DNA from 2 places in the Pseudomonas sp. 14P5.3.2 genome. Region 2 is predicted to be linked to the other one. Evidence: riboswitches for the same ligand, from Rfam matches in the RefSeq annotation. Region 2 holds a riboswitch; the other holds the start of a gene.
What was found. A riboswitch is a leader RNA that binds a small molecule or an ion and turns the genes downstream of it on or off. The one in region 2 is predicted to bind cobalamin.
Positions count from the first base shown of each region.

Region 1: it holds a riboswitch for cobalamin, as region 2 does, so the genes downstream of both, cobO (cob(I)yrinic acid a,c-diamide adenosyltransferase) here and AC27VU_RS03280 (CbtB domain-containing protein) in region 2, are expected to answer to the same signal.

Region 1 is NZ_JBYOKU010000056.1:13,364-24,190, reverse strand. Features, by position in the region: gene cobD (threonine-phosphate decarboxylase CobD) at 1-541, opposite strand, end outside; gene cbiB (adenosylcobinamide-phosphate synthase CbiB) at 534-1,442, opposite strand; gene bluB (5,6-dimethylbenzimidazole synthase) at 1,439-2,089, opposite strand; gene AC27VU_RS27800 (cobyrinic acid a,c-diamide synthase CobB) at 2,137-3,486, opposite strand; gene cobO (cob(I)yrinic acid a,c-diamide adenosyltransferase) at 3,483-4,094, opposite strand; cobalamin riboswitch at 4,176-4,405, opposite strand; gene AC27VU_RS27790 (hypothetical protein) at 4,570-5,154, shown strand; gene AC27VU_RS27785 (PQQ-dependent sugar dehydrogenase) at 5,221-6,534, shown strand; gene AC27VU_RS27780 (C40 family peptidase) at 6,664-7,200, opposite strand; gene AC27VU_RS27775 (C40 family peptidase) at 7,420-8,037, opposite strand; gene hda (DnaA regulatory inactivator Hda) at 8,263-8,967, opposite strand; gene AC27VU_RS27765 (AI-2E family transporter) at 9,187-10,260, opposite strand; gene AC27VU_RS27760 (DUF2066 domain-containing protein) at 10,292-10,827, opposite strand, start outside.
Region 2 is NZ_JBYOKU010000003.1:54,973-65,799, forward strand. Features, by position in the region: gene metH (methionine synthase) at 1-895, opposite strand, end outside; gene AC27VU_RS03250 (fatty acid cis/trans isomerase) at 1,051-3,333, shown strand; gene AC27VU_RS03255 (acyltransferase family protein) at 3,516-4,541, shown strand; gene nfuA (Fe-S biogenesis protein NfuA) at 4,599-5,183, shown strand; gene cobM (precorrin-4 C(11)-methyltransferase) at 5,372-6,118, opposite strand; gene AC27VU_RS03270 (cobalamin biosynthesis protein) at 6,200-6,613, opposite strand; gene AC27VU_RS03275 (CbtA family protein) at 6,610-7,308, opposite strand; gene AC27VU_RS03280 (CbtB domain-containing protein) at 7,320-7,517, opposite strand; cobalamin riboswitch at 7,640-7,860, opposite strand; cobalamin riboswitch at 8,914-9,126, shown strand; gene cobW (cobalamin biosynthesis protein CobW) at 9,225-10,295, shown strand; gene cobN (cobaltochelatase subunit CobN) at 10,299-10,827, shown strand, end outside.

The DNA.
Region 1 (10,827 bases), on a different contig from region 2:
GGCTGGTATACGGCGCCAGACTCAGCTGCGGCGTGTTGTCCATGAACGCTTCATCGACCACCAGCCAGCCGCCACGCTGAGCCAGCCGCGCGTGCCAATCGAGCAGCCGCGCCGGGGTCAGACTCAGGCCTGTCGGGTTGTTCGGATTGACCACCACCAGCACGTCGAGGCTGTCGAGAAAGAATTCGACTTCCTGCTCCAGCACTTCGCGCACGATGTAACCGCTGCGGCGCCAGGCTTCGGCGTGCTCGGCATAACACGGCGACAACACGCCGACCTTGCCGGCGCGGCGCAAACGCGGCAGCAACTGGATCGCCATTTGCGAACCGGCCACCGGCAGCACCTGCGAGGCGCCGTAGTAATCGCACGCGGCCTGCTCCAGTCCGTCATCGGTTTCCGGCAAGCGTGCCCAGGCGCGCAACGGAATCTCCGGCACCGCAAACGGCCACGGCGCGAGGCCGCTGGACAGGTCGAGCCAGTCAGCCTCGGCAATCCCGTAATCGAGTGCAGCCTTGCGCAGCCGGCCACCGTGCTCAAGCATAGAATTCAGCCCCCACGCAGAGAATCAGCAGCCATAACCATACCCCGCGCTGGACCAATTGCCAGCCGCGATCAATCGAATCGGCATCGGCTGGCGGCCCCTCACCCAGTTGTGGACGCTGATGCAGTTCGCCGTGATAGATCGCCGGCCCGCCCAGTTCGACACCCAGCGCACCGGCACCGGCCGCCATCACCGGACCGGCGTTAGGGCTGTCCCATTGCGGCCCCTGAGTGCGCCAGCATTGCCAGGCAAGCCGGGTGTTGCCCAGCAGCGCGTAGGTCAGCGCCACCAGCCGGGCCGGAATGTAGTTGAGCACGTCGTCGATTTTTGCCGCGCACCAGCCGAAGCGCTCGAAGCGTTCGTTGCGATAGCCCCACATCGCGTCGAGGGTATTGCTCAGGCGATAGAGCACCACCCCCGGCGCGCCGGCCACGACAAACCAGAACAGCGCGGCGAACACCGCGTCACTGCCGTTTTCCAGCACCGATTCAGTCGCGGCGCGAGCGACGGCGGTGCTGTCCAGTTCGCTGGTCTGGCGACTGACCAGATAGCCGACGCGTTTGCGCGCCTCTTGCAGATCATCAGCGCGCAAGGCCGCGGCTACCGGCGCGACATGCTCACCGAGGCTGCGCATGCCGAGGGCGCAATACAGCGCCAGAATCTCGACGATCCAGCCCACGTACGGTGCCCAGGAAAACGCGGTGGCGAGCAAGGTCAGCGGCAACACGGCGATCACCCACGCAGTGACCCCGTGACTGCGCCAGCCACGCCCGCCCGCATTGAAACGGCGCTCGATGCGCCCGGCAAAATTGCCGAACGCCACCAGCGGATGCCAGCGTTTCGGTTCACCCAGCAGCGCATCCAGCGCGACCGCGGCGACACTCAACAACGCCACACTCATTGACTCACTCCCCAATAATTTTCGTACAGCAACTCATTGAGCGGACGCGCCTGCGCCCACCCTTCGAGTACCAGCATCGGCGCCGGATAGAATTCCTTGACCGGGCCCAGGCACAACACTGCCAGCGGCTTGGCCCCGGCCGGCAACTGCAGCAGGTCGGCCAATGCCTGCGGTTCGAACAGTGAAACCCAGCCCATGCCCAGCCCTTCGGCACGGGACGCCAGCCACAAATTCTGAATCGCGCAGGACAGCGAGGCCATGTCCATTTCCGGCAGCGTACGACGACCGAAAATGTGTTTTTCGCGATCATCCATCAGCGCTGCGACCAGCACTTCGGCGCAGTCGTTGATGCCTTCGACCTTGAGTTTCATGAACTCGTCGCTGCGCTCGCCGAGGGCTTCGGCGGTGCGGATGCGCTCTTCTTCGACGAGGTGCTGAATCTGCCCGCGCAAGGCGCGATCGCTGATGCGGATGAAGCGCCACGGCTGCATCAGGCCGACGCTGGGCGCCTGATGCGCGGCTTCGAGCAGGCGGCGCAGCAGCTCCGGTTCGACCGTGCCGCCGGTGAAGTGGCGCATGTCGCGGCGTTCGGCGATGGCTTTATAGATCGCTGTGCGCTCGGCCTCGGAATATGCGTTGTCGGTCATGGCCTCTTCGCGAGCAAGCTCGCTCCCACATTGGACGGGGTGCTTGCTCAAGAAACGCGATCCCCTGTGGGAGCGAGCTTGCTCGCGAAGGCGACCTTGAGGTCTGGCGCAAATAATGCGGCAATCGCAGTCGGATTCGACGGAAAGTAGAAATGCACGTACGACGCCGTCATCCGCCCCTCCCGATAAACCGCCTCGGCCCCACGCCCGCCGTTCGGGCTCAGGCCTCGGGCAATCGGCGTCAGATCGGTGCTGGTCAGGGAATGGTGATAGGTGTGACCGCGCAACGAACCTTCCGGCAAATCCACCGCTTGCAGTGCCAGTGCCGCCAGACGCTTTTGCATCACCGCCTCACCGCGCAGCAGCCCCACCAGTTCGGCGCGGGTGCCGTCGACATCGGTCAACGCGTCGAGCAGATAGAGCATGCCGCCACATTCGGCGAGCAGCGGTTTGCCGGCGGCGTGGTGCGCACGGATCGCGTCGAGCATCGCGGTGTTTTGCGCCAGCGCGACATGGTGCAATTCCGGGTAACCACCGGGCAGATACAGGCTGTCGGCCTCGGGTAATTGCGTATCGCGGATCGGCGAGAAGAAGCTCAACTCGGCGCCCATCGCCCGCAGCAGATCGAGACTGGCGCCATAGGTGAAGGCAAAAGCCTCATCGCGAGCGACAGCAATGCGCACGCCGTCGAGCAGCGGTTCAGCAGGGATCACTTCGGGCGCGGCGAATGCCACGGCCGGTGGCAGCGCTACCTCGCAACTGCTGGCCAAGGCTTCGGCGGCGGCGTCGAGACGCAGATCCAGATCATTCAGTTCACTGGCCTGCACCAGACCGAGATGGCGGCTCGGCAACTCGATCCCGGTTTCCCGGGACAATGCGCCGTACCAGCGCAAACCTTCGGTGAGGCTGCCTTCGAGCAATTGCGCATGACGCAAAGTGCCGACACGGTTGGCCAGCACGCCAGCGAACGGCAGATCCGGCTGATAACGCGCCAGCCCCAGCGCCAACGCGCCAAAGGTCTGGGCCATGGCGGTACCGTCGATCACGCCGAGTACCGGCACGCCGAAATGCCGCGCCAGATCGGCGCTGGACGGCGTGCCGTCGAACAGGCCCATCACGCCTTCGATCAGGATCAGATCGGCTTCGGCGGCGGCTTCCCACAACAGGCGGCGGCTTTCTTGCTCGCCGACCATCCACATGTCCAGTTGATACACCGGCGCACCGCTGGCGCGCTCGAGAATCATCGGGTCGAGAAAGTCCGGGCCGCACTTGAACACGCGCACCTTGCGCCCCTGATTGCGATGCAAGCGAGCGAGCGCGGCGGTGACGGTGGTCTTGCCCTGACCGGAGGCCGGCGCGGCAATCAGTACCGCCGGACAGTGACGTGGTTGATTCAAAGTTCGACGCCTTTCTGCGCTTTGATGCCGGCCTGGAAGGCGTGTTTGAGCATGCCCATTTCGGTGACGGTATCGCCCATCTCGATCATTTCCGGCTTGGCCGCGCGACCGGTGACGATCACGTGTTGCATCGGCGGACGCGCCTGCAGGTCGCTGAGCACTCGATCCAGATCGAGGTAGCCATGCTTGAGGGCGATGTTCAGTTCGTCCAGCACCACCAGGCCAATCGACGGATCGCGCAGCAACTCGTGGGATACGGCCCACGCGGCTTCGGCGGCAGCGATGTCACGTTGGCGATCCTGGGTTTCCCAGGTGAAGCCCTCGCCCATCACGTGAAAGCGCACTTGCTCGGGGAAACGGCGGAAGAACAGTTCTTCGCCCGTGCTGTTGCGGCCTTTGATGAACTGCACCACGCCGCACTGCATGCCATGGCCCATGGCGCGGGCGAGCATGCCGAACGCCGAGCTGCTTTTGCCTTTGCCATTGCCGGTCAACACCAGCACCAGGCCGCATTCGTCAGGCGAATTGGCGATGCGTTCGTCGATCACGGCTTTTTTGCGCTGCATACGCGCCAGATGGCGTTCGTCGCGCTCGGGGGAATCGGTCATGGGGGAGCTCTCCGTTGAGGCTGGATAACGGCGGGCAGGCACAAGAATAGACGGCAAAAAGCCTGGCATCGCCCACCGTGATGCCGCTGGATGGATCAGGCCGGTCTCCGGGCTCATGAGCGGCGAATCGCCTGACTGCGCGCCTTCCCGCGTCGTCGACACAGTGGCTCAATGCACAGTTTTCACTCATTTACCGTTGCGGGGGCAGCGCCGGGATCGTGATCGTTCTTCGCCTGAAGACAACCCTCACCGACTTCCCTGTTTCACTCTGTCGACACAGGTCACAGAGCACCTGAAACAAGCCGCGAAGGTTAGAGGGTTGGGGGTGGAGCGTCAATTAAAGAGGGGGCCGTCGGGCGAATAACTGTCGCCGATCAATTATCTGACGCCAATCTTGTGCCACACTGAGACAAGTGATATCAAAGAGCCATGCTTTTGGTTGAAAAAGCACATCACAACAATAAGGATGATGACGATGCAAGGCATGATCATCAGCAACCCGCGCCTGGAATTCCTGCGCCCGATGCTTGAACGCTGGTTTGACTGTATCGACCGCTACAACGCTGTACGCGGCGACAACGACACCCCTTACTGGCATGACGAGAAAGCCAATCTCGGACTGCTCTCCGCGGCGGCATGGATGGCCGAGCTGGTAACCCTTTGCGATACCGCCACGCGCAAACAGAACGAGGACGGCGAACGCAACGCCCGCGCCGATCTGTTCATTGCCGGGGCCGAAGACCGCGCCTATCTTCAGGCGACCCAGCGCTGGCCGCGAGTCAACAACCTCAACCTGACCCAGGCCCTGCTGGAGATCACCAGCGACGCCAAACGCATCAGTTTTGCCAGCGACCTCAAGCTCGGCTGCCTGTTCGTCGCCCCGCAGAAAGCCCAGCACAGCGCCAGCCCCGAAGAGTTGCAGGACATGGTCGACGACCTGCAAAAGGAACACTGCTGCGCAGTGGCCTGGTATTTCCCCTACGCCTACCGCAAGTTGCGCAGCGAAGCGGGCAACTATCACCCGGGCATCGCCGTGCTGTTCAAAGAGGCCCGCGGTTGAGCGGTTGAACCATCGGGTGCGCACACTCCTCTATGATTAGGCATGCATTCATAGGGAAGATCAGTAATGCGCAAAACCCAACTCGCTCTCGTCATCGCCCTCGCCGGAGGGCTCGCCGCCTGTGGTGAATCCTCCAGCCTGCAAGTTTCCGACGGCACCGGTCCGTCACCGAAACTGCCCGAACCGAACAAAACCCTGATCCCGACGGTGAACATCGCCCCGGCGATCGGCTGGCCCGCCGGCGGCAAACCGACCGCCGCAGCCGGCACGCAAGTGGCAGCGTTTGCCGAAGGCCTCGACCATCCACGCTGGCTCTATGTCCTGCCCAACGGCGACGTGCTGGTGGCGGAAACCAACGCCCCACCGAAACCCGATGACAGCACCGGCATTCGTGGCTGGGTGATGAAGAAAGTCATGGGCAAGGCCGGTGCTGGCGTGCCGAGCCCGAACCGCATCACCCTGCTGCGCGACGCCGACCACGATGGCGTGGCCGAAACGCGCACGGTGTTTCTGCAAAACCTCAACTCGCCGTTTGGCATGACCCTGGTCGGCAATGACCTGTACGTCGCTGACACCGATCGCCTGCTGCGCTTCCACTACGAACCCGGCGCGACCGAAATCAAGACCCAGCCGATCAAGGTCACCGACCTGCCGGGCGGCACGCTGAACCACCACTGGACCAAGAACGTCATCGCCAGCAAGGACGGCAGCAAGCTGTACGTCACCGTCGGCTCGAACAGCAACGTCGGCGAGAATGGTCTGGATAAAGAAGAAGGTCGCGCGGCGATTTGGGAAGTCGATCGCGCCACCGGCAACCACCGGATTTTCGCCTCGGGCATCCGCAACCCCAACGGTCTTGCCTGGGAACCCACCACGGGTGCGCTGTGGACAGCGGTGAACGAGCGTGACGAAATCGGCAGCGACCTGGTGCCGGACTACATCACCTCGGTCAAGGACGGCGGTTTTTACGGCTGGCCATTCAGCTATTACGGTCAACACGTGGATGTGCGAGTAAAACCGCAGAATCCGGATCTGGTGGCCAAAGCCATCGCTCCGGACTACGCCGTCGGCCCGCACACCGCCTCGCTGGGCCTGACGTTCGCCGATGGCAACAGCCTGCCGGCGCAATTCAAGGAGGGCGCCTTCATCGGCCAGCACGGCTCGTGGAACCGCAAACCGCACAGTGGCTACAAAGTGATTTTCGTACCGTTCGCCGCCGGCAAGCCGAACGGACAACCGATCGATGTGCTGACCGGGTTCCTCGACAAGGATGAGAACGCCTTGGGCCGCCCGGTGGGGGTGGTGATCGACCAGCAAGGTGGTTTGCTGGTGGCGGATGATGTGGGGAACAAGGTTTGGCGGGTGTCGTCCGCTAAATAAATCAGGGCCCGACACATAACAAATGTGGGAGCGGGCTTGCTCGCGAAAGCGTCAGGTCATTCAACATCATGGATGAATGACACACCGCATTCGCGAGCAAGCCCGCTCCCACATTTAGATTTTCAGCGTTTACGGGTTATGCGCCAGATGCTCCGGCTGCAACACCCGCTTGGCACTCAGATACGCCTTCTGCCAGTACGCCTTTGACAGGCTGTCCAGCTTCACCGTGCCGCCCGTCGCGGGCGCATGCACGAAACGCCCTTCCCCGACGTAGATCCCCGCATGGCTGACCTGCGAGCCGCCATTGGTGGCAAAGAAGATCAGGTCGCCGGTCTGCAACCCTTCTTTGCCGACATTCGGCGCCTGCATCACGATCATCTCGCGGGTGGAGCGCGGCAACGAGATACCGGCGGCATCGCGGTAGACGAAACCGATCAGGCCACTGCAATCAAACCCGGAGTCTGGTGTGTTGCCGCCCCAGCGATAAGGCGTGCCGACCAGGCCCAGCGCGCGAAACAGCACGTCTTCAGCAGCAGGCGAAAAAGCTTGGGAAGGCCCGAACGCCACCGGGGCGCGTACGACGGGCGCAGGCGGCGGAGTGCGGCTGGCGCAGGCGCTGAGCAGCGCTGCGAAGAAGATCACTGTGAGGCGGGCCGACATCGTCATAAGCAGAACATCCTGATCTGGCTGCGGCTTTCTCTGCCGAATGGACAGAAACAAAACCGCCTGCGGAGCACGCAGGCGGTTTGCCATCAATATAGATACAGGATTCTAGCGGCTACGCGGCAAACTTCAAGTAAGACTTTAACTTCACCTTGTAAAGTCTACGTCTACTCCCTTGCCGGGCACCGTTTTTGTCGCCACGGACGTGGCGACAACGGGGAATTACTTGCGAGCGGTGACCACGGTCGGTGCCATCGCGAGGGCGCGCTTGGCTTCGATGAAGGTCTTGCTCCAGTAGCTGTCACCCAGGCTGTCGATGCGAACACCGCCGCTGCGACGACTGCTGGAGTGAATGAACTGGTTGTCACCCAGGTAGATCCCGGCGTGACTCACACGACCGCGACGACCATTGGTGGCGAAGAACAGCAAATCGCCCGGTTCAAGGTTGCTGCGCGAGACCAGTGGGGCATCCACGTTGATCATCTCGCGGGTGGAGCGCGGCAGATTCATGCCGGCTTCTTCGCGGAACAGGTAACCGATGAAACCGCTGCAATCGAAACCGGCTTCAGAGGTACCGCCGAAACGGTAACGGGTACCGATCAGGGACATGCCGCGTTCGAGGATGCTGTCGGCCAGAACCGGAAGCTCGTATGGCTTCTTGCCGTTGAAATCGGCGAGTTCTTTTTCGGTGGCCAGCTCTTCCTGGTAAATAACGGAAGACTGGGCAGTGGCAGAATTTTTAACCTGTTGAGGCTGCTCTTGAACTGGAGAATGAGCAGCGCAACCGAACAACAGGGTGACGAGTGCGAGAGGCACGAGGGGTGCGAAGCGATTTAGCATGGGCACGACCGTGGCTGAAGTTGTAAAGAAGCCGAGACTATGCCCGCTATCGGCCTCATTTGCAAATTCAATCGATCTTTTTGTGACTTCCCGGTTTCTCGTTTACATCTAAGCGCTTAAGCCCATTTGAATCGATACGCGGTCTGCACACGGTGCGGAAAAGCGGATTTTCTGGCGCCTGAAATATGCCGAAACGTGCTCCAGCCCCCGTATTTCAAGGGCTGGCTACCAGCCGAGGGTTTCTTTCAGGAACGGAATAGTCAGCTTGCGTTGCGCCTGCAACGAGGCCTGATCCAGCTGTTCGAGCAGGTCGAACAATGCACTCATGCTGCGGGTGCCGCGGGTCAGAATAAAGTGTCCGACTTCATCGGTCAGGTGCAGACCGCGACGCGATGCGCGCAATTGCAGGGCACGCAATTTGTCTTCATCGGAAAGCGGGCGCATCTGGAAGATCAGCGCCAGGGTCAGGCGCGATTTCAGGTCGGCCAGTTTCACCGGCAACTCGCGTGGCGAGGTTGAAGCAGCAATCAGCAAGCGCCGACCGCTATCACGCAGACGGTTGAACAGATGAAACATCGCCTCTTCCCAGTCTGCCTTGCCGGCAATCACCTGCAAGTCATCCAGGCAGACCAGTTCGTACTGCTCAAGGTTGTCGAGGATTTCGATACCACGATCCATCAGCTCGGCCAGTGGCAGATACACCGCTGGCTCACCCATCTGCTCGAAACGCAGGCAAGCCGCCTGCAACAGATGCGTACGCCCTACCCCATGCTTGCCCCACAGGTAGATCAGGCTTTCGGTCCAGCCGGCGTCGGCTTCGCATAGGCGCTCGACATAGCCGAGTGCAGCGGCATTGGCGCCTGGGTAGTAGTTGATGAAGGTGGCGTCGTCACGCAGACGCACACCTAGGGGCAGCTGAATCGGTTTCATGCTGACTGAACAGTTCTCAAGGAACCGTTAGTGGCCTCTGTGTAAAGTTTGCGAAGTTTATACCCGTGAAGCGGAGCGCACAATGCGACAGACCCCAAGCAAAATCAAAGGTTTGCGTTAATGCGCTGGTTTTATGACAGTTTCTCTGACGCGCTGCCGTGCGAACCCTGCGCAAAACGCAGGCCAACCCGGCGCAATGCCGGGCCGCCCGTGATCGGATTACAACTCGGGCTCATCTGTCCCGCTGTAGATATCCGAGTCCTTGTACAGATCGTGCACGTGACGCACCAGCACCATGATCACCGCCGCCACCGGCAGTGCCAGCAGGACACCGGTAAAGCCGAACAGCTCGCCACCGGCCAGGATCGCAAAGATCACCGCCACCGGATGCAGGCCGATCCGGTCGCCCACCAGCAGCGGCGTCAGCACCATGCCTTCCAGGGCTTGGCCGACCATGAACACCGCGACGATCCCGATCATCGGATACAGATCGCCACCGAACTGGAACAGCCCGGCAATCAGCGCCGCGCCAATGCCGATCACAAAGCCCATGTACGGCACGATTGCCGCCAGGCCGGCGATCAGGCCGATCAACAGGCCCAACTCCAGACCGACGATCATCAGGCCCGCCGCATAAATCACGCCCAGCGCCAGCATCACCAGCAGTTGCCCGCGCACAAACGCGCCGAGCACCTCGTGGCATTCACCCGCCAGCGAGACGATGGTTTCTTCACGATCACGCGGCAGCAGGCTGCGGATCTTGGCCATCATCACATCCCAGTCGCGCAGCAAGTAGAAACTCACCACCGGGATCAACACCAGATTCGCCAGCCAGCCGATCAGCGCCAGACTCGAGGCCGTCGCCTGACTCAACACCACACCGACGATGTCGGTCGTCTGGCCCATGTGCTCGCTGATCGCTGCCTTGACCTTGTCGAACTTCCAGAAGCCGTCCGACAACCCCAGCTTCGACTGCGCCCACGGCAGTGCAGTGTGCTGCAGCCAGTCGAGCATCTGCGGTGCCAGTTCGTACAAGCGCACCAACTGCTTGGCGAGCATCGGCACCAGCACCAAGAGCAACGTCGTGACGATCAGAGTGAACAACGCAAACACCGCGATCACGCCCCAGGTGCGTGACATGCCGAGACGTTCCAGGCGATCCACCAGCGGATCGAACAGATACGCCAGCAGCAGCGCCACCAGGAACGGTGTGAGGATCGGATGCAGCAACCAGACAAACGCGCAAAGCAGGACTACCCCACCGAGCCAGAACCAACGCCGCGAATCGGCCATGTATCACTCCTGCTTCTATATAAGGAAAGACTTACCAGCGAAACCGCAACGAAGGCGCTACCGGTGCAGGCGCCTGAGCCGCAACAGGCGCCGCACCTGCCACCGCAGGCTGCGGCGCGGCGACCGGGGCCGCAGCCTCGGCCGGCAACTCCTGCAACTTCGCCAGCGACAATTGCGAACGCAACTGATCGGCACTGCCGTTGACCCGATACACGATGCGATCACCCTCGACACTTTGCAGACGCACACCGAACGGTTCGAGTAACCGCAGCAGCGTGGCGTAATGCTCAAGATTCATGCCCTGCACTTCCAGCGTCTGTTGACCCGAAGCGCCAGGTTTGGCGACAAATCGCGGCGCCAGACGCTCGGCCACCGCCAGCATCACCGCATCGGCCACCGCGGCCTGATCGGCGCCCTGCACATTACCGGCCTCTTTCTGATCGCCCAGCCATAGATGCCAGCTGGCTTGCCACTGCCCGCCCTGTTCGTGCGCATGCACCGCCAGCAAGGCATCCGCACCATAACGCTCCGAGGCCCCGCGCAAAGGCGCGGGATCGGTGCCATCGA
Region 2 (10,827 bases):
CGATGACCTTGGCGGTGTCCACCGGCAACTCGTCGTACTCGCCGAATTCGTTAGGCAGACCGGCGTTCGGGTGCGCCGAAACGTGGGTGCTGGCCTTGTTCGACAGCTCTTCCAGGTATGGACGCAGTTCACTGGCGCCGAGGGCGCAGTTGAGGCCGACCGAAATTGGCTTGGCGTGCGCCACCGAGTTCCAGAACGCTTCGGTGGTCTGGCCCGAGAGGGTGCGGCCGGATGCATCGGTGATGGTCCCGGAAATCATGATCGGCAGTTCGATGTGCAGCTCTTCGAACACGCCTTGCACAGCGAAGATTGCGGCTTTGGCGTTGAGCGTGTCGAAGATGGTTTCGATCAGGATCAGGTCGACGCCGCCCTCGATCAGGCCCTTGGTGGCCTCGGTGTAGTTCTCCACCAGTTCATCAAAGGTGACGTTGCGGTAGCCGGGGTTGTTTACGTCAGGCGACAGCGAGCAGGTGCGGCTGGTAGGGCCGAGCACGCCGGCGACGAAGCGCGGCTTGTCCGGGTTCTCGGCGGTCTTGGCGTCGGCCACCTTGCGCGCCAGTCGTGCGCCTTCTACGTTTAATTCGTACGCCAGCTCTTCCATGCCGTAGTCGGCCATGGAAATGCGCGTGGCGTTGAAGGTGTTGGTTTCCAGAATGTCGGCGCCGGCATCCAGATAAGCCTTTTCGATGCCGCCGATCACGTCCGGACGGGTGATCACCAACAGATCGTTGTTGCCCTTGACGTCACTCGGCCAGTCAGCGAAGCGTTTGCCGCGATAATCCTGTTCTTCGAGCTTGTAGCTCTGGATCATCGTGCCCATGCCGCCGTCGAGAATCAGGATGCGCTCTTTGAGGGCTTGCTTGAGAGCTTGAAGGCGGACGCTGCGATCGGACATTGGGACTACTCGAAAAGACCATGACGAAGGGCCGGGATCATAACAAACCTGTGTGGTTTTGGAGCGTGTGGTGGTTTTGCATGAATATCGCTCATGTTGGTACGGGCGTCATACTGTAGAATCGCGGCGTTTTTTTCAGGATCGGGATCATGGGCATGTCGTACCGCGTCATCAGCATTTTCATGCTGTTCTTAAGCTGCGGCGCCGTTGCGCAAGAGCCCGCGATCTCTTATACCCGAGATATTCAGCCAATCTTCACCGAGAAATGCGTGGCCTGCCATGCCTGCTACGACTCTGCCTGCCAGCTCAATCTGGGCAGCGGCGAAGGTGCAGGGCGGGGCGCGAGCAAGATGCCGGTCTACGATGGCGAGCGTACTCAAGCCGCGCCGACCACTCGATTGTTCTACGACGCCTTCGGCAAACGTGCCTGGCAGCAGAAAGGCTTCTATTCGGTACTTGATGCCCAAGGCAGTCAGGCCGCATTGATGGCGCGGATGCTGGAACTGGGCCACAAAACCCCGCTGACGCCCAACGCCAAACTGCCGGAAGACATCGTCCTCGGCCTGCAACGGGAAAACATGTGCGCGATGCCCGCCGAGTTTGCAGGCTATGCCGGCGCCCACCCGAAAGAAGGCATGCCGCTGGCGGTGACCGGCCTGACCGATCAGCAATACCAGACCCTGCAACGCTGGCTGGCATCCGGTGCGCCGATCGACGAGCAAGGTCTGGCGCCGAGCGCCAAAGAAGCGCTGCAAATCGTCCAGTGGGAAAACCTGCTCAACCAGCCGGGGGCGCGGGAAAGTCTGGTTGGGCGTTGGTTGTTCGAACACTGGTTCCTCGCGCACCTCTATTTCAAGGACGGTGAGCCTGGGCATTTCTTCCAGTGGGTGCGTTCGCGCACGCCGACTGGCCAGCCGATCGACCTGATCGCCACCCGTCGCCCGAATGACGACCCGGGCACTCAGGTTTACTACCGTTTGTGGCCGGTGCAAGGGGTGATCGTGCACAAGACCCACATCACCTATCCGCTGAGCGCGGCGAAGATGGCGCGGGTCAAGAGCCTGTTCTACAGCGGCAACTGGCAGGTCACTGCGTTGCCGGGTTACGGCCCGCAGAGTCGGGCCAACCCGTTTGCCACCTTTGAGGCGATTCCGGCGCAGGCGCGCTATCAGTTCATGCTCGATAACGCCGAATACTTCGTACGCACCTTCATTCGTGGGCCGGTGTGCCGTGGGCAGATTGCGACGGACGTGATCCGCGACAACTTCTGGGCGCTGTTCCAGGCGCCGGAGCACGACCTGTACATCACCGACCCGGTCTATCGCGGCCAGGCCACGCCGCTGCTGGCGATGCCAGGTCAGAACGATGACGTCGGCAGCGTCCTGAGTCTGTGGCACAACTACCGCGACAAACGAAACAAGTACGAAGCGCTGCGTCGCGACAGCTACGCTGATTTACCGGCGCCGAGTTGGTCGACGCTGTGGGCCGGCAACGACAACGCGCTGCTGAGCATTTTCCGTCACTTCGACAGCGCCTCGGTGACCAAAGGCCTGATCGGCGAAGTGCCACAGACGATGTGGCTGTTCGACTATCCGCTGCTGGAGCGCACCTATTACCAGTTGGCGGTCAACTTCGATGTGTTCGGCAACGTTTCCCATCAGGCGCAGACCCGCCTGTATTTCGACCTGATCCGCAACGGCGCCGAACAGAATTTCCTGCGCCTGATGCCGGCCGATTCCCGCGAGGACTACCTCGACGATTGGTATCAGAGTAGCGGCCAGTTCAAGATGTGGCTCGACTACGAAGCAATCGACGACGACAAGCCGACCGCGCTGAAACTTGATCCGAAGGACCCGAAATACGACTTCGCCATGCAGTTGCTGGCGCGTTACGGCGATCTGAATGCGCGGCCCGATCCGATCAACCGCTGTGACGGCGCCTACTGCTCGCGGCCGAATATCGACCCGGCCCTGCAAAATGCCGAGCAGGCGCTGAGTCGCCTGACGTCACGTCCGGCCGCCGGTTTGAAGGTCATCGACCAATTGCCGGAAGCAACCATGTTGCGCATCGAAACCCGCAGCGGCAAACGCGAGATGTACAGCCTGCTGCGCAACCGTGCGCACAGTAACGTGGCGTTCCTGTTGGGCGAGTCGCTGCGCTATCAGCCAGGGCTGGACACCTTGACCATCTACCCGGGCGTACTGAGCAGCTATCCGAATTTCATCTTCAACATTCCGGCCGAGCAAGTGCCGGTCTTTGTCGATGCAATGGAGAATGCCAAGGATGCGCAGCAGTTCGAAAAAATCGTCGAACGCTGGGGGATTCGCCGCAGTCATCCGCAATTCTGGTTCTATTTCCACGATCTGAGCCAATACCTCCACGAAACCGATCCGGTGGAAGAGGGCGTGCTGGACATGAACCGCTACCAGAATCTTTGATCGTTTAATACAGGCCGACTGTCATAGCTTCAGGTAACACACAAATCCCCTGTGGGAGCGAGCCTGCTCGCGAAGGCGGAGTGTCAGGCGCCGAATAAGTTGAATGTGCCGTCGCTTTCGCGAGCAGGCTCGCTCCCACAGGGTGAAGTGGTGTTTTTTGCAATTGTGATCGGGAGCGGCTGATGTTGATTTCAGTGCAGGCCCTGCGAGCGCTTGCCGCGTGGACGGTGGTCTGTCACCACTTCATGCAGATTTTCTTCGACTTCAAGGCGCGCGGCCCGGTCGGGCAATTCTTCATCGACAAGGGCGCAGTCGGCGTCGATGTTTTCTTCGTTATCAGTGGTCTGGTGATTTTCCTCTCCACTGAAAGCAAAGCGCTGCCGCCCGTGCGCTTCCTGCTGTACCGACTTTTTCGCATCGTCCCGGCGTACTGGCTGTACACGCTGTTGATGGCGTTGCTGGTGCTGTTCGCCCGGCCAATGTTGCCGGATCAGACGGTGGATTGGGCGCATTTCCTCGCGTCGTTGTTATTCATCCCTGCGCAAAACCCCGGCGGCTACGGGATTTATCCGACGCTGAATGTCGGCTGGACGCTCAACTACGAAATGTTCTTTTATGTGTTGTTTGCATGCGCGCTGGTGTTCCGCTGGCAGCTGCGCTTGCTGGTGGTCGCCGCGTTGCTGTTTTCGGCGTGCCAGGCGTTCGGCTGGCTCAATGAGTTCTACCGTTCGGACATCGTTTACGAGTTTTTGCTGGGGATCGGCATTGGCGTGCTGTATCGCCGGGGCTGGATCGGCGCGGGGCTGTGGCTGCCGCTGGTGGCGATTGGTGCTGCGATGATGGCGATCTATCACCTGGCACCGGCGCCAAGGTTGTTGAACTGGGGCGTGCCGAGCGCGGTGCTGGTGATGTCCTGTATCGCACTGGAACGCTACGTCGAGCGCAGCCGGGTGATGAAATGGCTCGGTGACTGTTCCTATTCGGTGTACCTGATGCACGTACTGGTGCTGTCGGCGGGTGGTTTTATTGCGCGGCGCTACGGGATCAACCCGTATCTGATGTTCGTTGTCTGTGCTCTGGCCATCGGTGTGGGCTCGTGGCTGAGTTACGAATGGGTGGAAAAACGCAGCTATCAGTGGCTTAAAGCGCGGATTGATCGCGAACCTGTCGGTCAATCAGCTGCCGAGCTTTCCCGACAAAAATACTAGGACTTTGTGCCGCGCGATGATTGGCGTAAACTGCGCCCAAGCCTGCGAGGAGTTTCCATGACCGCTATTACCATTACCGACGCCGCCCACGATTACCTGGCCGATCTGCTCTCCAAGCAGAACACCCCGGGCATCGGCATCCGCGTCTTCATCACCCAGCCTGGCACCCAGTACGCCGAAACCTGCATTGCCTACTGCAAGCCGGGCGAAGAAAAACCTGAAGATACCGCGCTGGGGCTGAAAAGCTTCACCGCTTACATCGACTCGTTCAGCGAAGCGTTCCTCGACGATGCCGTCGTCGACTACGCCACCGACCGCATGGGCGGCCAGCTGACCATCAAGGCGCCAAACGCCAAAGTACCGATGGTCAACGCCGACAGCCCGGTCAACGAGCGCATCAACTACTACCTGCAAACCGAAATCAACCCGGGGCTGGCCAGCCACGGCGGTCAGGTCAGCCTGATCGATGTGGTTGAGGACGGCATCGCCGTGCTGCAGTTCGGCGGCGGCTGCCAAGGCTGCGGCCAGGCCGACGTGACCCTGAAGGAAGGCATCGAACGCACCTTGCTCGAGCGTATTCCAGAGCTCAAAGGTGTTCGCGACGTGACCGACCACACGCAGAAAGAAAACGCCTACTACTGAGTAAGGTGTTCACTGCGAATATGAAAAACGGCGCTGTGGCGAGGGAGCTTGTCGGATCGCCGCACCGTCCCGCTTGACTGCAACGCAGTCACAAACCGGACAATGCATTTACCCGTGATGAATGGATTGTCTAGTTTGGGGATCGCTCCGCGATCCGGCGGGAGCAAGCTCCCTCGCCACAATTGCTTTCAGGGCCTGTACAGGTGCGCATGCCCCGCACGATACAGCGACGATTCGCTAAACACCTCACTCCCCAACACCCGTCCAACCAGAATCAACGCCGTCCGCCGAAACCCCTTGGCCGCAACCTTCGCGGCAATATCCTCCAGTGTCCCCACCACCCAATCCTGATCCGGCCATGTCGCCCGGTGAATCACCGCAATCGGGCAATCCGCGCCGTAATGTGGCAGCAGTTCGCCAATGATCTTCTGCAGATGATTGACCCCCAGGTGAATCGCCATGGTCGCGCCATGCTGCGCCAGACTGCTCAGTTCCTCACCCGCCGGCATCGCAGTTTTATCGGCGTAACGAGTCAGAATCACGCTCTGCGAAACGTCCGGCAGCGTCAGTTCCGCGCCCAGCAACGCCGCGCAGGCAGCCGCAGCCGTCACGCCGGGAACGATCTCGAACGGAATCTGCAACTCGCGCAGATAACGAATCTGCTCGCCAATCGCGCCATACAGGCTTGGATCACCCGAATGCACCCGCGCCACATCCTGGTCCTTGGCATGGGCAGTTTTGATCAATTCAATGATCTGCTCCAGATGCAATTCGGCGCTGTTGACCACGGTTTCGGCCTGATGCCCCTCCAGCACGGCGGCCGGGACCAGCGAACCTGCGTAGATGATCACCGGGCAACTGCGGATCAGCCGCTGGCCTTTGACAGTGATCAATTCCGGGTCGCCGGGGCCGGCGCCGATGAAGTAGACGGTCATGAAGAAATCCTGTGAAAAACGGGGCAGGGCAACGCTTCAGATGAAGATTGCTCATGATCAAACAGGGGGATTATCGGGATTTTACGCAGCGCCGGCCAATGCCAGTGTCGCCTGAGCGTATTTCTGCCGGGAAATCAGCAGTTTTGCCGGAGCCTGGATCAACTGCTCGGCGAGGGCCAGCGCGGCACTTTCCGCGACGCCATAGCAACCGGTGCGCTCGTAGGCGATCTGTGAATGATGGCTTAGCCGCTGCTGGTAACTGGCCAATTCGTCGCTGCTGAAATACAACAGCGGCAAGGCCAGTTGCGCGGCCAGCTCCTGCAAACCGGGCTCATCGCGCTTCAAATCGATGCTGGCCAACGCCTTGACCGCTTCGAGTTCGATGCGATGTGCCTGTAATGCCTGATCGAGTAACGCGCGCAGCGTACTGGCCGGGCAGCCGCGCTGGCAGCCCAGGCCGACCACGAAGGTCGGCGCTGCGCGGTCATCGGTCATGCGTGGTATTGACCAGCGCTTTTGCGGCGGAACAACCAGGCGCTGATCAGGCCCAGGGCCAGCCAGAACGCCACGTTGGTCAACTGCGAAGCGATTTTGAACTGGGCTTCCAGTGCTTCCGGGGCGAGCATCGAGTGCACTTCCGGTTGCGGTGCGCCAATCACGTGCGGCACGGCAAGAATCGCCACGCCCAGCAGCTTCATCAGCCAGTGACGGCTGAACACGATCAGCGCCAGGCCGACTGCAGTGGAGGCGGCGGTGCCGATCCACCACGTTTGCCGCGAAGCCAGATCGGCCGCCGCGGTGCCTGGCAGTTCAGGCGGCAGGCCGAGGGTTGGCGCGAGGACGAAGGTCGCGTAACCGGCGAGGCCCCAGAGCAGGCCCTGCGAGGTTTTGGTCGGTGCGCGCAGGGTGTATAGACCCGCGAGCATCAGGGCGAAACCGACCGCCACCACCAGATTGCCGCCGGTGGTCGAGACCACGCGCTGCCAGCCGTTTTCCGGCTCCCAGGCTTCGGCGTCGTGAGTGTGTGCGGCTGTGCCGGCGGCGTGTTCGTGAACGGCCACCGGTTCGGATTTCTCGAAGGTTTCGGCCTGCAGAATCAGTGGCGAGACCCAGAAGCTTTGCAGCAGGGTCAGCAGCAGGGCGGCCAGCAGACCGGTGAAGCCTGCGGTTTGCGCAATACGCTTGATCATGTCGGCAGGTCTCAGTGGCACGGGAACGCGGCGCTGTGGCGGGTATCGTGAGCGGCGTTGTGCACCGCTTCGATGTGCGAGAAGCCGGCGAAGTACACCAGACTGGCGCCCAGGATAGACGCGAAGATCGCGGCGGTCAGGCGTTGGCTCAACGTGGCGGTGCTGGAGATTTTGTCGGTGTTGCTGCCGGTGCTGCTGATGATTGACATGGCGCTTCCCTCTGGAGTGTCAGCGGGTTGATAGAGCGCATGAAAACCCCTGCGAGTCGGGCACGCAGAGGTTCGAACAGCGCCCGCCCACCGCGGGTTTGTTATGTTCAGCGACGCAAAATGCGCACTGTGTGTTGCGGGCCGGTCTCCGGGCTCACGAGGGGTTGGCGTCAGGCCGACCTGCAAGCGTCACCTTCCCATGCCGTACGGCACAGTGGATTCGACGCTTCGCTCGCTTACCGTTGCGGGGGCAGCACCGGACTGACATGGCTTTGAGTAAAGCACATGATTCACCGGTTTCCCGTTTCACCCTGTGAAGGGCACCCGTAACAAGTTGTGTAGGAGAGCATGGGTTGGGGAATGTAGTCAATTTTGTGGGTGGATCCGGTGCTGCGGGTGTTGCTGATTAGGGTTCCGCCCTTACGGCGGGTCACTTTTGGCAAACGCCCCAAAAGTAACCAAAAGGTCTGTGCCCTGACGTTCGGCCCTCGCTTAGGCTCGGGTTCCTTCGCTCCGGGATTCATCCGGGGGGCAGCGCCTACGGTTTGCTTCGCTGCACCTCCTCTCGCTGTGTTTGGCTGCGCCAAACGGTCGCTGCGCTCCCACCCCCGGATAACTCCCTCCACTCAGCCTGCCGACGGGCCCTGAGATCAAAAGCTTTACTCGAGCTAACGCTCATTGTGTTGAGTGGGGCGGCTGCGCCGCATGGGGCTGCACGCAATCTGAACTGTAGGAGCCAGCCTGCTGGCGATGGCGGCCTGACAGCCGACCAATTTCTTGCGGATGCACCCGGCTCAACTGTGGGAGCGGGCTTGCTCGCGAAGGCGGCCTACCAGCCGACCAATTTCTAACTGAATGCATCCAATGCCATGCAGGAACTGCCGAAGGCTGTGATCTTTTGATCTGCTTTGGCTTTGGCTTTGGCTTTGGCTTTGGCTTTGGCTTTGGCTTTGGCTTTGGCTTTGGCTTTTGATGTGGCTTTTGATCTTCAGCCCCTTCGGCAGGCCGAGCGAAGGTGTCCATCCGGGGGTTAGGCGCGCAGCGCCATGCGGCGAAGCCGCATCCATCGAGAGGAGGTGCAGCGAAGCAAACCGTAGGCGATGCCCCCGGATGGACACCGTAGCGAGGGAACACTGAGCCTCAGCGAAGTGCCGTACGCCGGGGCAAAGCCTTTTGGGTTACCTTTTCGGCGTTTGGAAAAGGTGACTCGCTGTAAGAGCGAAACCGCCAGCGGCGACACCCGCAGAAACGGATATGCCCCCAATCCAAAAAAACCAAACCCCTTAACGCGAAGTCTGGCAAAAGTGACCCGCCGCAACGGCGAAACCGTAATCAGCAACCCCCGCAGCAACGGATATGCCCCCAATCCAAACATTGACCCATCCTCAAGCCATGCGTAGCCTTGCGCTTTCGAGGTTCTTCGGCCCACGCCGAAGCTAAGAAGGGAACGCGGTCAAAGCCGCGGCTGCCCCCGCAACTGTGAACGGTGAAATTCGTTGCCACGCCACTGCCAGCTCAATCCACAGAGCCAGCGGGAAGGCGCAGCGAATGCCGGGCCCAAGGCCTGAACACCGTCAGCCAGGAGACCTGCCTCGTCACAGATTTCTCACTACAACCGGGCGGGGTGATCCGGTGGCGAATTCTTCCGCGCGCACGTTCGCAGCGGATCTCGTCCCGTATGCCCGCCCCCTTGCCAAAGGGCATCCGATGAAAACACTGGCCAAACTCCCCGTCACCATCGTCACCGGTTTTCTCGGCTCGGGCAAAACCACCTTGCTGCGGCACATGCTCGACAACGCTCAGGGCCGTCGCATCGCCGTGATCGTCAACGAGTTCGGCGAACTGGGCATCGACGGTGAAATCCTCAAGCAATGCACCATCGGCTGCACCGAAGAAGAAGCCACCGGCCGCGTCTACGAACTGGCCAACGGCTGCCTGTGCTGCACGGTCCAGGAAGAGTTTTTCCCGGTGATGCGCGAACTGGTTGCGCGTCGCGGCGACCTCGACCACATCCTGATCGAGACGTCCGGTCTGGCCCTGCCAAAACCACTGGTGCAAGCTTTCCAGTGGCCGGAAATTCGCAGCGCCTGCACGGTTGACGCGGTGATCACCGTGGTCGACAGCCCGGCCGTGGCCGCTGGCACGTTTGCCGCGTTCCCGGATCAGGTCGATGCCCAGCGCAAACTCGATCCGAACCTCGATCACGAATCGCCACTTCATGAGTTGTTCGCCGACCAACTGGCCAGCGCCGACCTGGTGATCCTGAACAAGGCCGACCAGACCAGCGCGGAAGATCTGGCTCGCGTTCGCGCTGAAGTCGCCGAAGAACTGCCGCCCGCAGTAAAAATCATCGAAGCCAGCAACGGTCGCCTGCCGCTGGACGTGCTGATCGGCCTCGGCGCCGGCTCTGAAGAACACATCGACAGCCGCCACAGCCATCACGACCACCACCACGACGGTGATGACGATCACGATGACCACGATCACGACGCCTTCGATTCGATCTCGATCGAACTGCCGCAAGCCGACGAAAGCCTGCTGCTCGACGCGCTGACGCAACTGGTGGTCAAGCACGGCATCCTGCGCGTGAAGGGCTTCGCGGCGATTCCGAACAAGCCGATGCGCCTGTTGATTCAAGGCGTAGGCACGCGTTTCGACAAGCACTTCGACCGGCAGTGGGGTGCTGACGAAGCGCGCGTCACCCGTCTGGTGCTGATTGGTCAGGAACTCGACGCTGCGCAACTCGAAGCGCAACTGCGCGCCGCGCTCAGCGTTTAAGCCATGCACCTGCTCAGGACCCAGCCCGGCGGTTTCGTGTCGGATGACAACATTGCCGACCTTGGACAAACCCCCGCCGAGCTGGTGATCCTGTGCAGCGGCGATTCCAGCCTGGCGCTGCTCGCCGAAGCGGCGCAGCAATTGCCCGAGGATTACCCGAGCCTGCGCCTGGCCAATCCGATGCAGGTGCAGAATCACGCCTCGGTCGATCTATATGTCGATGAGGTGTTGCGTCACGCCAAGGTGATTCTGATTTCGCTGCACGGCGGCATCGCCTATTGGCGTTACGGTGTCGAGCGTCTGGTGGAATTGTCCGAGCGCGGCGTGCAGGTGATTCTGGTGCCCGGTGATGACCGTCCCGACCCGGAACTCAGCGACCTGAGCACCGTGCCCGCCGAAGATCGCGACCGCCTCTGGCAGTTCCTGCGTCAGGGCGGCATGGGCAATGCGCTGGATTTCTTTCGTTGTCTGGCCAACCGCTGGCTGGCGCGGGATTACGCCTGGGGCGAGCCGCAAGCGCTGCCGCGTACGG